3 regions of the Acidilutibacter cellobiosedens genome follow, and region 3 is predicted to be linked to each of the others. Evidence: riboswitches for the same ligand, from Rfam matches in the RefSeq annotation. Region 3 holds a riboswitch; each other region holds the start of a gene.
What was found. A riboswitch is a leader RNA that binds a small molecule or an ion and turns the genes downstream of it on or off. The one in region 3 is predicted to bind thiamine pyrophosphate.
Positions count from the first base shown of each region.

Region 1 (4,568 bases), 250 kb from region 3:
TTGAGCATTATGAAAGTATTCCTGCTTTTGCCAATGAATATTAATAATGTTTGAGTTTATATAAGCTGTTCTTGTAGCAGCTTATATTTTTTTTTAATAGATACTTATACCATTACAATTGTTATGGAAAAATAGTATTAATTCTGTTATTATTAGAATGTAATAATATAGTTGGGAGATGTTTTTATGCAAAGGATAGATAGAAGAAAATATGATGAATTAAGAGAAGTTAATATTACAAGAAATTATTTGAAACATCCCCAAGGCTCAGCACTCATAGAGATCGGGGAAACAAAGGTAATTTGTACAGCTATGATAGATGACAAGGTACCAACTTTTTTAAAAGGGACAAATACAGGATGGATTACAGCAGAATATTCTATGTTGCCCGGTTCAACTATGAATAGGAAAGTCAGAGATTCTTCTCGGGGGAAAATCGAAGGCAGATCTCAAGAAATTCAAAGGTTTATCGGAAGAGCTTTGAGGAATTCGGTTAAGTTAGATAAGATTGGAGAAAGAACTATTTGGATAGATTGTGATGTAATACAGGCTGATGGGGGTACAAGAACTGCATCAATTACGGGAGCATATGTAGCCTTAGTAGAGGCTATGAATAAACTTTATGTTCAGGGGGAATTGCCTTATATCCCTATAACTCATTATGTATCAGCAATAAGTGTAGGAATTTTTGGTGGAGTACCAATATTGGATTTGTGCTATATAGAAGATTATAAAGCAAGAGTTGATATGAATATTGCTATGAATGATAGGGGAGAGTTTATAGAAATACAAGGAACAGGAGAAAAGGGAACATTTACTTATGGAGAATTAAATGAAATGTTGAATTTAGCCAAAAAAGGGAACGAAGAACTCATAAGAATTCAAAAAAGATCTTTAGGAGATATAGGCAAATTAATAGGACAAATTCCGCAATCAGAAGGTGAATAAAATGGAGAGAAGAAAGTTGATCCTTTCTACAGGAAATATTCATAAGGTAGAAGAAATAAAGGATATTCTTGATGGATTCAACATTGAAATTTTATCTAAAGATGAAATAGGATTAAAAGAATTTAGTATAGAGGAAAATGGTACTACTTTGGAAGAAAATGCCATCAAAAAGGCAACAGAAATTCAACAAATAGCCGGAGGAATAGTTATTGCTGACGATACGGGACTTTTTGTAGATAAATTAAATGGAGAACCGGGCTTATATTCTGCAAGATATTCGGGAGAAGGCTCTACATACAGAAAAAATAATAAAAAACTTCTTAACAATCTTAAGGGGGTACCACTAAAAGAAAGAAATGCAGTATTTAAGACAGTTATAGCAATAACAGACGGAAAAAGAACGAAAACTGTAACAGGAGAATGCAGGGGGAAAATAGGATTTGAAGAAAGAGGTACAGAAGGATTTGGATATGATCCTCTGTTTATAGTAGACGGATATGATAGGACTTTTGCAGAATTAGGAGAAGAAATTAAAAATAAAATAAGCCACAGGAGTAGAGCTTTGAAAAAATTAAAAGAAGAGCTAAAAATTTTTTTGAATGAAATATAAACGAAAATTAGGAAACATATGTGAAGGTGATAAGCAGTGAGAATATTTGTAGTGAGTGATACCCATGGAAGAATAAATGAATTTATTAAAAAGGTCGAATACTTAGAAAAACCTGATATGATTATTCATTTAGGAGATTATATCGAAGATGGAATTGAAATTGAAAAGAGATTAAATATTAATACTATAAAAATAAGAGGGAATTGTGATTTTTATACGGAGAAGAAAAATGAGGAGACTATATTGAATATTGGAGATAAGAGAATATTTCTAACCCATGGGCATAAATATAATGTAAAAATGGGTATTCTAAATTTATATTATGCAGGAAAAGAAGAAAATGCAGATTTGATACTATATGGTCATACTCATATACCATCTATTGAAAAGAAGGATGGCATGATTTTTCTAAATCCCGGAAGTCCCTCAATGCCGAGAGGAAGGCATAAGAGGACCTTTGCAATTGTAGAAATCGGAGATAAAATAAAGGCAGATATTATAGAAATTTGATTTTGACGTATTGACAAGGATATTTTTATCTGTTATAATCATATAATGTTAGCAGAAAGGGTCACAGTGTGACAGTGAATTGTGTCAGCGAGAAAGGATTTATGAGTCCTTGCGGGTGTAGCTCAATGGTAGAGTACTGGCTTCCCAAGCCAGTTACGAGGGTTCGATTCCCTTCACCCGCTCCAAATGTTAATTTTGCACCTATAGCTCAGGTGGATAGAGCAACGGACTTCTAATCCGTGTGCCGGGGGTTCGAATCCTCCTAGGTGCACCATTTTTTTGTTGTGGTGGGTATAGCCTAGCTGGTTAGGGCGCCAGATTGTGGCTCTGGAGGCCATGGGTTCGAATCCCATTACCCACCCCAAGATAATTATAATAATAAAAATGACTCATTAGCTCAGGTGGTAGAGCACCTGACTTTTAATCAGGGTGTCCGGAGTTCGAGTCTCCGATGGGTCACTACTTTTATGCGGGAATGGCGGAATTGGCAGACGCGCTAGACTTAGGATCTAGTGTCATTGACGTGGGGGTTCAAGTCCTCTTTCCCGCACCAAACAATTGCAGATTATATTGCGGGGGAACTATATGGGCTGCGGTCCACATGAGTTGAGAAGGTTAAAACCTGACCCTTTGAACCTGTCAGTTAATACTGGCGAAGGGAAGCAAATTGTTACATGAAATGATTAAGGTGCTTTTCTTATAGAAGGAGGCACTTTTTTATTATATAAAACCGAATATGTTGCGGGGGGACTAAGCGGGCTGAAGTCCGTATTAAGTTGAGAAGGTTAAAACCTGACCCTTTGAACCTGTTAGTTAATACTGACGTAGGGAAGCGGAATTTGATAAGAAAGATGTTTGCTGAAATCGGTGAACGTCTTTTTTTATGACTCCTACCGCAACGACGGACTAAAGAAAGGAGTCTATTCAGAATGAATTATAAAACACAGATGGAAGCGGCCAGAAAAGGTATTGTCACAAAGGAACTTTCGCGAGTTGCTAAAGATGAAGGTTTTACAGAGCAGGAACTTTTAGCTCTTGTAGCATCGGGTCGGATTGTGATTCCGGCGAACATCCGCCATAAATCGCTACACCCTTACGGGATCGGCGAAGGTCTGCGGACGAAAGTCAACGTTAATCTCGGTATATCAGGTGATTGCGCAGATTATCATGCGGAAATGGAGAAGGTAAGGCTGGCAGAGAAATTCGGTGCGGAATCAATTATGGATTTGAGTAATTATGGAAAGACACGGGAATTCCGTAAAAAATTGATTGAAATTTCTCTGGCGATGATCGGTACCGTCCCTATTTACGATGCCATTGGGTATCTCGAAAAAGATCTGAAGGAAATCACAGCACAGGATTTTCTGAGAGTCATACGTTCCCATGCGGAGGAAGGGGTGGATTTTATGACCATTCATGCGGGTATCAACCGTCGGGTCATGGAAATTTTCCTGCGCGAAAGGCGGCAGATGAATATTGTTTCACGCGGTGGTTCTCTGATTTTTGCGTGGATGAAGATGACGGGGAATGAAAACCCTTTTTATGAGTATTATGACGAACTGCTCGATATCCTGCGGGAACACGACGTAACCGTTAGCCTTGGCGACGCGCTCCGCCCTGGAAGTATTGCGGATTCGACGGATGCTTCTCAGATTGCCGAGCTCACGGAAATAGGAAATTTGACAGAACGTGCCTGGAAGCAGGATGTGCAGGTTTTGGTTGAAGGTCCGGGCCACATGGCTATGGATGAAATTGCGGCCAACATGAAGATTGAAAAACGGATTTGCCACGGCGCACCTTTTTATGTGTTGGGGCCCCTTGTCACCGATATAGCGCCCGGCTATGACCATATTACGTCGGCTATCGGCGGGGCCATCGCGGCGGCAAACGGTGCAGATTTTTTGTGCTACGTGACCCCAGCAGAACATTTGCGCCTTCCAGACCTCAGTGATGTTAAAGAGGGAATTATTGCTTCCAAAATTGCAGCACATGCGGCGGATATTGCCAAGGGCGTGAAGAATGCACGGATGGCGGATTTCCAGATCAGTGAAGCTCGTCGGAAACTGGAATGGGAGGATATTTTTAAACTCTCTCTGGACGGAGAGAAGGCGAAAGAATATTACGAAAGCATTCCGCCGGAAGACCGGCATAGTTGTTCCATGTGCGGCAAAATGTGTGCAGTACGCACCATGAACCGAATACTGGACGGACTGGATACGAAGCTGAGATGATATCATTAGACTTGATTTGGGGAATACCAGTGGAAGGAGGAATATAAAAATGATTAGTAAGGAAGATATTAAAAACCGAATGATTCAAGCAGTTGAAACCGTAAAGCGGACAAATCCTATGGCAGGATCCATCACGAATTCAGTAACTATTAATTTTGTGGCTAATGCTCAGCTCGCTGTCGGAGGGTCCGCCGCTATGGTTTACCTGCCTGATGAGGGAGAATTTTTGGCGGAAGCCGGCGGCGCCACCTATATAAATGTCGGTACTC
Region 1 covers NZ_CP035282.1:889,601-894,168, forward strand. The annotation lists gene EQM13_RS04200 (GerMN domain-containing protein) at 1-44, shown strand, start outside; gene rph (ribonuclease PH) at 187-948, shown strand; gene rdgB (RdgB/HAM1 family non-canonical purine NTP pyrophosphatase) at 950-1,558, shown strand; gene EQM13_RS04215 (metallophosphoesterase) at 1,595-2,068, shown strand; tRNA gene EQM13_RS04220 (tRNA-Gly) at 2,180-2,253, shown strand; tRNA gene EQM13_RS04225 (tRNA-Arg) at 2,266-2,342, shown strand; tRNA gene EQM13_RS04230 (tRNA-His) at 2,356-2,432, shown strand; tRNA gene EQM13_RS04235 (tRNA-Lys) at 2,455-2,527, shown strand; tRNA gene EQM13_RS04240 (tRNA-Leu) at 2,538-2,621, shown strand; TPP riboswitch at 2,633-2,747, shown strand; TPP riboswitch at 2,802-2,917, shown strand; gene thiC (phosphomethylpyrimidine synthase ThiC) at 2,998-4,299, shown strand; gene thiM (hydroxyethylthiazole kinase) at 4,349-4,568, shown strand, end outside.
Region 1: it holds a riboswitch for thiamine pyrophosphate, as region 3 does, so the genes downstream of both, thiC (phosphomethylpyrimidine synthase ThiC) here and thiD (bifunctional hydroxymethylpyrimidine kinase/phosphomethylpyrimidine kinase) in region 3, are expected to answer to the same signal.

Region 2 (4,568 bases), 570 kb from region 3:
TCCTGAGCCATATTGAAGCTTTCCGCAAAATCCTTTATATAAGCCACTTTCTTCCCTTTCAATCCATTAGACAGGCCTCTAAAAAGCTGAGAAAGTATAACTCCTGAATTTCCTCTTGCTCCCATTAAGGATCCGTTACTTGCTGCTGCTGCTACTTTATCTACGCTTAATTCCTCAAGATTCAATATTTGTTTTACAGCCGATTTCAATGTTAAGGACATATTTGTGCCTGTGTCTCCATCAGGTACCGGGAAAACATTTAAAGAATTTACTTCGTCTTTATGTTGATCTAAATAGTTTGCTGCTCCTATGAATAACTTTTTGAGATCCTGGCCGTCTATATATTCCTTATTCAATATCAAGTACCTCCTTTACTACTTTTGTACCCTAACACCCTGAATAAACACATTTATTTTTTCTATCTTCAGTCCTGTTTGATTTTCAACATTATATTTAACTTTTTCAATTATATTTTCGGCAACTACCGTCATTCTTATTCCATATTGAAGTATGACAAATAAATCAACAACTATATGTGTTTCATTTGTGTGAACTTTCACTCCTTTAGATAGATTTTCCCATTTTAATAACTCAAAGAAGCCTTCCGTAGCACTCTTGGTTGCCATACCTACTATTCCGTAACATTCCATTGCGGATAATCCTGCAACTGTTGCTATCACATCATCATCTATGGAAATATATCCGTATTCGTCATTAAATTTCGCTGGCATATTCTACCTCCTCCTAAATATTTATATGATTACATTTTACCTTATTATATCAAATAGTTCAACTATTGCTGTTTATCTTTTAAATTTAATTCTACGTATTGCATTTTTAATATCCATTATGTTAAAATAGATTATGTTGTTATTGAATAATTATATGCTGTAATAATAAAGCATATGAAAAATAATGAAATTCAGCATAGATTTGAGGAGGTGTTTCTTGTGTCAAAACGTTGTGAAATATGCGGAAAAGAAAAAACATTCGGGAAGAAGGTTAGCTTTTCAAATAGAAAAAGCAGCAGAACCTGGTCTCCTAACATAAAAAAAGTTAAAGCCATTGTTGATGGATCCCCAAAAAGGATTTACGTTTGTACAAGATGTTTAAGATCCGGAAATGTAACAAGAGCATTATAATTTAACACAAGGGGACGGTTCTTCCGTGCTGTTTAAACAGCACGGAAGAACCGTCCCCTTGTGTCTATCCGCATTTATATAGTAGAAGACCTGTTATGAATATAACAAAAGCAAATATAAGAAGCCAAAAATTAATCGGTATTACCTTAATAATTAATATTCCTCCCAATATCATCAAAATCAGTCCTATTATTCTGAAGGGACCGCGTCTACATCTATGCGGAGGTCTAATATGCCAAGGTTTCCCCCCTCTCATAAAACCACCACCTCTTGCCACAAACTTTACTACATATTATTCAGATATATATATTATAGTTACAAAATTGTATTTTCCATATAAAGAAGATCAGTCCTTGGATATAACAATTATACATTCTCCCGACTCGATTTTAATTTCTCCTCTGTCTTTGACTATTCTGTTGCTTATTCCATAGGATGAAGAAAATTCGAACTTTTTTCTATCTGTTTCATATTGGAAACCTTTTAATGTAACTATGCTTCCCCTTTCCCACATGGGGATTATTGAAACATAGGTATTTTCCTCTTTTTCAATAACAATATCTCCATATCCGATAAATATCTTGTTGTTTTCATCAACAATAGTTCCTTTAATATTCATTTTATATAATTTATAGAGAAGATGAATATTGGCAAGACTGTGATCTAATCTTGAGCCCGTTGCTCCCATAAAAATTATCTCTTCGGCACCTTTTTCAATAAGAATGTTGATGGCTAATTCTGTATCCGTATAATCCTTTTTTATGGGAAACTTTTTAATTGTCACCTTATCCCTTTCCATCTTTCTAAACGTATCCTTATCTATAGAATCAAAGTCTCCTATCAAGAAGTCTGGCTTGATAGATGTATCGGCTATATAGTCAGCTCCGCCGTCGGCACAAATTATATAATCCGAATCTCTTGCCACATCTCTTAATAATTTGTCATTCTTAATTTCTCCGTTTGATATAATAAGCCCCTTCATAAAATCCCCTCAATCTTATTTTCTAAGTTTACTCAAAGGTTTCAGCAGTATAGACATTACTACGGACGATATAATAAACTCTGGAAGAAGATAACTCATCTGGTATCCTGCAGAGTATATCCAAGGATTTTGCCCTCCTGCATATTCGGCAAAGAATATTACTCCGGAAAGAAGATGGCATATAAATCTTCCTCCTACAGATAATAATATACCTATTATAAGTATAATGTAATCCTTTGTCGTATATTTTTCTCTCTTAAAATTAAAAATTCCTACAAAACCCAAACAAGCAAAAGCCAAAGGATAATCCAAGAAAAACTGAGCAATATGATAGACTTGAGGATTAAGTATACACTGAAGCACACCATATATTCCTCCAACTATTATTCCCGGTCCTACTCCCCACCTTATTGCAAATATCATGATAGGTATCATACTTCCGGCAGTTATGGAGCCTCCCTGAGGAGCTTCATACACCTTTACATAACTTAAAAGAGTAGCCAATGCAATCATTATTCCGCCTTCAGCAATCATTTTAGTACTCCATTTCTTTGAATCCGACATATTATAAATCCCTCCTAATAAAAAATTAAACCCATTACCTGAAAAGGCAATGGGTTTTTAATCATAAACAATTACACTTCCCTCCGCTGGTATTATCCATTTCAGGTTCAAGGGTCGGAAGATTAACTTCCCTCTCAGTCATTGCGACTCCCCTAGTGTTAAAACTATATTTTATTTTGCACCCTTATTATAACATGAATCATATAAAATTTCACTATATATTTTTAAATTTCTTTGTCTCCTCTGTTGGGTCCTCTGCCGCAAATATTCCGGAACCTACTACCAATATTTCTGCTCCCAGATTGGCTATTTCTCTTGCATTATCTAACTTTATTCCTCCGTCTACCTGTATTTCGATGTTTAATTTTCTCTTATCAATAATATCCTTAAGATCTGAAATTTTCCTCTTCATTGACGAAATAAAGGACTGGCCCCCGAATCCCGGATTCACGGTCATTATTAATACCATGTCGATATATTCCATGATATATTCAATATTATTTAAAGGCGTTGAGGGATTTAACGCTACTCCTGCCCTTATTCCCCTATTCTTAATGCTCTGAATTGTCCTGTGAAGATGGCGGGTAGATTCTTCATGAACGGTAATAATGTCTGCCCCTGCATCTACAAAATCATCTATATACCTTTCGGGATTTTCTATCATAAGGTGAGCATCAAAAGGTAATTTTGTTACATTTCTTATTCTTTTAATCACAGGAGGTCCGAAAGTAATATTCGGAACAAAATTTCCATCCATAATGTCCAGATGAATAAAATCCGCTCCTCCCTCTTCCACTTTCTTCAATTCATCTTTTAAATTGCTGAAATCAGCAGATAATATTGATGGTGCGATCTTTATCATTTTAATATCTCCTTTTGTTACTTTTTATCTCTTGAAGAAATCTCAAATAATTTTCATATCTTTCCCTGCTTATGACTCCATCTTCAACTTTCCTCCTTACCTCACAGTCAACCTCTTTATAGTGAAGGCAGTCGGAAAACTTACAATTGCCGCTATTCTCCGCTATCTCATTAAAGTACTGCTGAACCTCTGATTCATTTTTAATAAATTCAATGTTCAAAGTACTGAAACCCGGAGTATCTACTACATAGCCTCCGCCTTTAAGTTCCAGTAATTCCACATGTCTTGTAGTATGTTTTCCTCTTTTAGTCTTATGACTAATTTCTCCCGTCTGCAAACTCAAATCCGGCTGTATTTTATTCAGCAGTGAAGATTTTCCTACTCCGGAAGGCCCAGAAAATACTGTTATGTTGTCCTTTAAAATCTCTCTTAATCTATCCATTCCTTCATCAAAAAATTTGCTGAGTCCCAATACTTCATATCCGGCGGAATTGTAAATTTTCTTTATCAAATTAATTTCTTCCTTGTTAACGCATAAATCATTTTTAGTTATACATATTATCTCTTTTATTTTTTCATATTTGGCTAATATCAAAAATCTGTCCAAAAGCCACAAGTTAATATCAGGATTTTTGATACTCATAACTATTACAGTTTGGGTAATATTAGCTACTGGAGGCCTTTCAAATTTCGTTTTTCTTTCTCTGATTTCTAGCATATACCCTGTATGAGCCGAGGGATTTTCATCGATTAACACATTATCTCCTACAAGGGGCGTAATATTCTTTTTCCTAAAAATCCCTCTTGCTTTGCATTCATACATTCCTATTTTTGTGTTTACATAATAAATGCCGCCTATCCCCTTTACTATTGTACCCTCCAGCATTATAGCCCTCCCTTATGAAAAATTAAAAACAAATTATCAATCAACCAAAGTTTTGGTTGCCTGCAAAGTATTATCAAAGTATACTTCAAACTTAGTATTTTTAGTTCCCTTTATAGGTATAACAATGGTTCC
Region 2 covers NZ_CP035282.1:1,710,842-1,715,409, reverse strand. The annotation lists gene EQM13_RS08210 (DAK2 domain-containing protein) at 1-356, opposite strand, end outside; gene EQM13_RS08205 (Asp23/Gls24 family envelope stress response protein) at 375-731, opposite strand; gene rpmB (50S ribosomal protein L28) at 951-1,142, shown strand; gene EQM13_RS08195 (hypothetical protein) at 1,207-1,398, opposite strand; gene EQM13_RS08190 (thiamine diphosphokinase) at 1,489-2,124, opposite strand; gene thiT (energy-coupled thiamine transporter ThiT) at 2,140-2,688, opposite strand; TPP riboswitch at 2,750-2,852, opposite strand; gene rpe (ribulose-phosphate 3-epimerase) at 2,903-3,550, opposite strand; gene rsgA (ribosome small subunit-dependent GTPase A) at 3,552-4,436, opposite strand; gene pknB (Stk1 family PASTA domain-containing Ser/Thr kinase) at 4,473-4,568, opposite strand, start outside.
Region 2: it holds a riboswitch for thiamine pyrophosphate, as region 3 does, so the genes downstream of both, thiT (energy-coupled thiamine transporter ThiT) here and thiD (bifunctional hydroxymethylpyrimidine kinase/phosphomethylpyrimidine kinase) in region 3, are expected to answer to the same signal.

Region 3 (4,568 bases):
TTATAATGCTTCAATAGAAGCCTTTTTTATTTATATGGAAATGATGTTGAAGTTAAATTATAATAGAACGTAGATAGGGGGTGCAAAGAGTTGAAAAGGATTTTGGAAACAGAAAGAACTTATCTACGTGAATTGGCTTGGGAAGATTATGATGATCTATGTGAGATTCTGCAGGATGAGAAAACCATGTATGCATATGAACATGCTTTTAGTGACGAGGAAGTGAGAAATTGGCTTAATAATCAATTCCGAAGATATAAAAATTTTGGGTTTGGATTATGGGCTGTGGTTGATAGAAATACCAATTGCTTTATAGGGCAGATAGGACTTACCATGCAGAATGTAGAGAACAAACAGGAGCTTGAAATAGGATATTTACTTAAAAGAAAATTTTGGCATAAAGGTTATGCTACAGAAGGAGCAATTGCCTGCAAAGAATATGCTTTTAATGTATTAAATAAAAAGAGGGTTGTAAGTATTATACGTGATAATAATTATGCTTCTCAGCATGTTGCCGAAAGAGTAGGAATGAAAATTGAAAAGCAGTTTACAAAGCATTATTACAATATGGACATGATTCATTATTTATATGTTATAAACAAGACAAAATAGATTATATTCCCTGATATGTATTAATAAAGAAAGAGGCGATAAAATGTATTTGGTAAGTTTATGTTTGGCAGGTTTTAATTGCAGGTATGACGGAAAAAGCAAAGGAAATGAAGGTATAATTGAATTGATCAATCAGGGCAAGGCTATTGCCCTATGTCCCGAGCAATTATCGGGATTATGTACTCCGAGGCTTCCATGTGAGATTATTATAGATGAAAGAGGAAACAGAAAAGTAATCAGGAGAGATGGGAAGGATCTTACCAAAGAATTTACTGAAGGTGGAAATAGAGTTTTATCCATAGCAAAAGCTATGGGTATAAAAAAGGCAATATTAAAATCAAAAAGCCCTTCCTGCGGTTGTGGACTTATATATAATGGAACATTTTCAGGGAGAGTAGTTCCGGGGAACGGAATAACGTCTGAACTTCTAATCAAAAACGGTATTGAAGTTTATACGGAAGAAGATATACATAAATTATAAACCCCACTTACCTTAATATACTTTCCGTAAAATGGGTTTCAAGAAAGGCTTCCATTAAAACACAATATATTAATGGAAGCCTTTCTTATAAATTTCTCTAATTATTTCTTGGTATTCCTTGCAGTTCATCTTTAGAAGCTAAACATATTTTATATATATGATCGGCAATTCTTTCAAAATGAGTTATAATGTTTAAAAATATAATTCCTGATTCTACAGAACAAGTTCCATTTTCTAACCTTTTCACATGAGCATTGGAAAATTCTTTACATAGGTCATCGGCTTTGTCCTCAAGCTTTAAAGTTTCTATTAAAAGGGGAATGTCTTTTTCTTTTAAAACTTTTATAGTATTATCATACATTTTGATGACTACATTTTGAAGCTCATGAAGTTCATCTATTGCTTCGTTTGAAAACACAAGTTTTTTTTCAACTTTGATTTCTATAAGTTTTACAATGTCTTCAGCATGGTCTCCTATTCTTTCTATGTTGTTAATACTGGTTATCATTGCCGGTACCATTATGGAACCCGAATCTGAAAGAGCTCTTTTAGATAATTCAACTATATAAGTAGTAATATCTTTTTGCATTTGATTTACTGTTTCTTCATATTCATGAACTTTATTTATCTTATCAAGTTCATTGTCGTAAAAGGCTTCCATTACATCCTTCAGCATCTGTTCAGATATTTCTGCGCCTCTTGTTATTTCTGATATGATAGCTTTAAAAGCAGCAACAGGAGTATCTAAAAGGAGTTTGTCCAAGTATATGGAAGGGCTTTCATAGTTAGGTCCTTTATCTTTAATTATAGTCTCTAAGAATCTTACATAGTATTTAGTTATAGGCAAAAATATAAGGGCACTTAAGACATTAAATATTGTATGAGAATTTGCTATTTGAGCTCCTATATCTGCGTTAGGTTGTATGTAATTTGTAACAATTTGTATTGCATGAACAAATTGAGGCAAAATTAAAGCAGCAATCAAGACACCGGAAATATTATAGATAGTATGTGCCCAGGCTGTTCTTCTGGCATTTATGTTTCCTGTCAAGCTCGCAAGCTGAGCGGTAATACAAGTGCCTATATTATCTCCCAGCATAATACAGACAGCAGACTTTAAATTTATTAGATTTGCTTTTCCCAATATCATTACTAAACCTACAGTGGCACTACTACTGTGAACCATAGCAGTAGCAAAAGCACCCAGTAATATTCCTATAACGGGAACGGATGCGTAGGTCTCAAAGAAGTACCTTAAAGTTTTACTGTGTTCCATATACGGTACTCCGCTGTTTAATATTTTTAGCCCTAAGAACATCATTCCAAAACCCATAATTGCATTACCGATATTTTTGGCGGTTTTATTTTTACTGAAAAAATTTATTCCGAAACCAATTCCGAGTATTGGAAGAGCTATATCCGTTAGCTTAAAATCAAAACTCAAGGCCATAAGTTGAGCCGTTATAGTAGTGCCGATATTAGCTCCGTATATTATTCCTATGGCTTGAGAAAAATTCATAAGACCCGCATTGACAAAACCTACAGTTAGTACAGTCACTGCGGTACTGCTTTGAACAAGGGCTGTCAGAAAAGTACCGACTAAAAACGCACTCCATATTCTTCCTGTCAGAACGGAAAGCATTTTTTTCATCATTTCACCGGAAGCCTTTTCAAGCCCGTCTCCCATTTTGTCGACTCCATACATTAATAAGGCAGTGCCTCCAATTAAACCATAAATTAACTCTGTCATAAATTTCCCCCAAACTATAAATTATTTTTATAACCCATAAAAAAATTCTATTTTGTCTTATTACAGACTTGACCCTAAATGGATTTCAAAAAAAGTTTTTGTTAATATATTAATGCTTTAATGGATACCTTTTCATTATATTACATAATAACTATACAGCAAATAAAAAAACTTATCAACACGAAAATATGGAAGATGCCTATTATGATTTTCATTCAGGAAAGTGTTAATATATTAATTATATGCATTATTATAGATAAATTTATCATGAAGCAATTGATTCTGAAAGTAAAAAGTGTTATTATAATTAACAAAAGATATTTGCGGGGGGACTCCTTTGAGTTGAGAAGGTAAAACCTGACCCTTTGAACCTGTTAGTTAAGACTGGCGTAGGGAAGCAAAATTTGTATGATTGTATTTAATAAATGGTGCTTGCCAAGATCGGCAGGTGCCATTTTTAATTTATAGGAGGAGATAAATTTGGAAAAAGTTCTTACAATTGCCGGCTCTGATTGTAGCGGCGGTGCGGGAATTCAAGCTGATCTTAAAACCTTTGCGGCCCATGGCGTTTACGGCATGAGCGTAATCGTATCGGTAGTTGCGGAGAATACATCCCGTGTTATTGATATACAGGATGTTGCTCCTGAGATGATTGAAAAACAGATTGATGCCGTTTTTGAGGATATCGGGGTAGATGCCGTAAAAGTGGGTATGCTTTCTCAGCCTTGTTGTATGAAAGCTGTAGCACGTAAACTTAAGGAGTATAAACCCCAAAATGTAGTGATCGATCCCGTTATGTATGCTAAAAATGGGTGTCCTCTCATGAATCCCAGTGCCATTGATATACTGATTCATGAAATACTTCCCCTGGCAGATGTTCTTACACCAAATATTCCGGAAGCAGAAAGAATTTCCGGAATACAGATAAATTCTGCTGAAGATATGGAACAAGGGGCAAAATATATATATGATTTGGGAGTGAAAAATGTGCTGGTCAAGGGAGGTCATGCTGTTGGAGATGCCTTGGATATTCTATATGATGGCAAACAGTTTTATTATTTCAGAGCACAACGTATCAATACAAAAAATACCCATGGTACAGGCTGTACATATTCTTCTGCCATTGCTTCCAACTTATCTTTGGGATTTGATTTGCAGGAAGCTGTAAGGAGAGCAAAGGAATATGTCACAACTGCCATTCGTCATTCACTTGCTATTGGTAAAGGCTGCGGTCCTACCCACCATTTTTATGATTTATATCAAAATGGATTGACCAAAACTATCATCAAAAATAATTGACAGTACTATATTTCTTACATATAATTAAAGAAGGTATTTAAATTATTAAGGGGAGCTTTACTAAATGAGCACAATATTAAGATGGATTGTATTTGAATCGAATATTAACGCAAATTTTTCTCTTTACGGGATAGGTGCGTCCAAAAATAGATTCAAGCTGCAAAAACCATATTAGTATTGAGGGATAAACATATTTAAACATGTCCAGTGGAACCCAAGGCTAATTTTGGCTTTGGGTTTTTTTATATATATTTTATGGTCGGGTGGGAAAAGGACGTTTGCAGCGTAATAAATATGGAAAGGAAGATAATAATGATTGAATGCAGTATAAATAATTTAATTAAATATTATGGTGCAAATAAAATATTTGAAAATATATCCTTTGAATTGAAGACAAACGAGAGAATAGGGCTTATCGGAAAAAAC
Region 3 covers NZ_CP035282.1:1,141,193-1,145,760, forward strand. The annotation lists gene EQM13_RS05415 (GNAT family N-acetyltransferase) at 91-612, shown strand; gene EQM13_RS05420 (DUF523 domain-containing protein) at 656-1,093, shown strand; gene EQM13_RS05425 (Na/Pi cotransporter family protein) at 1,191-2,843, opposite strand; TPP riboswitch at 3,159-3,257, shown strand; gene thiD (bifunctional hydroxymethylpyrimidine kinase/phosphomethylpyrimidine kinase) at 3,324-4,142, shown strand; gene abc-f (ribosomal protection-like ABC-F family protein) at 4,437-4,568, shown strand, end outside.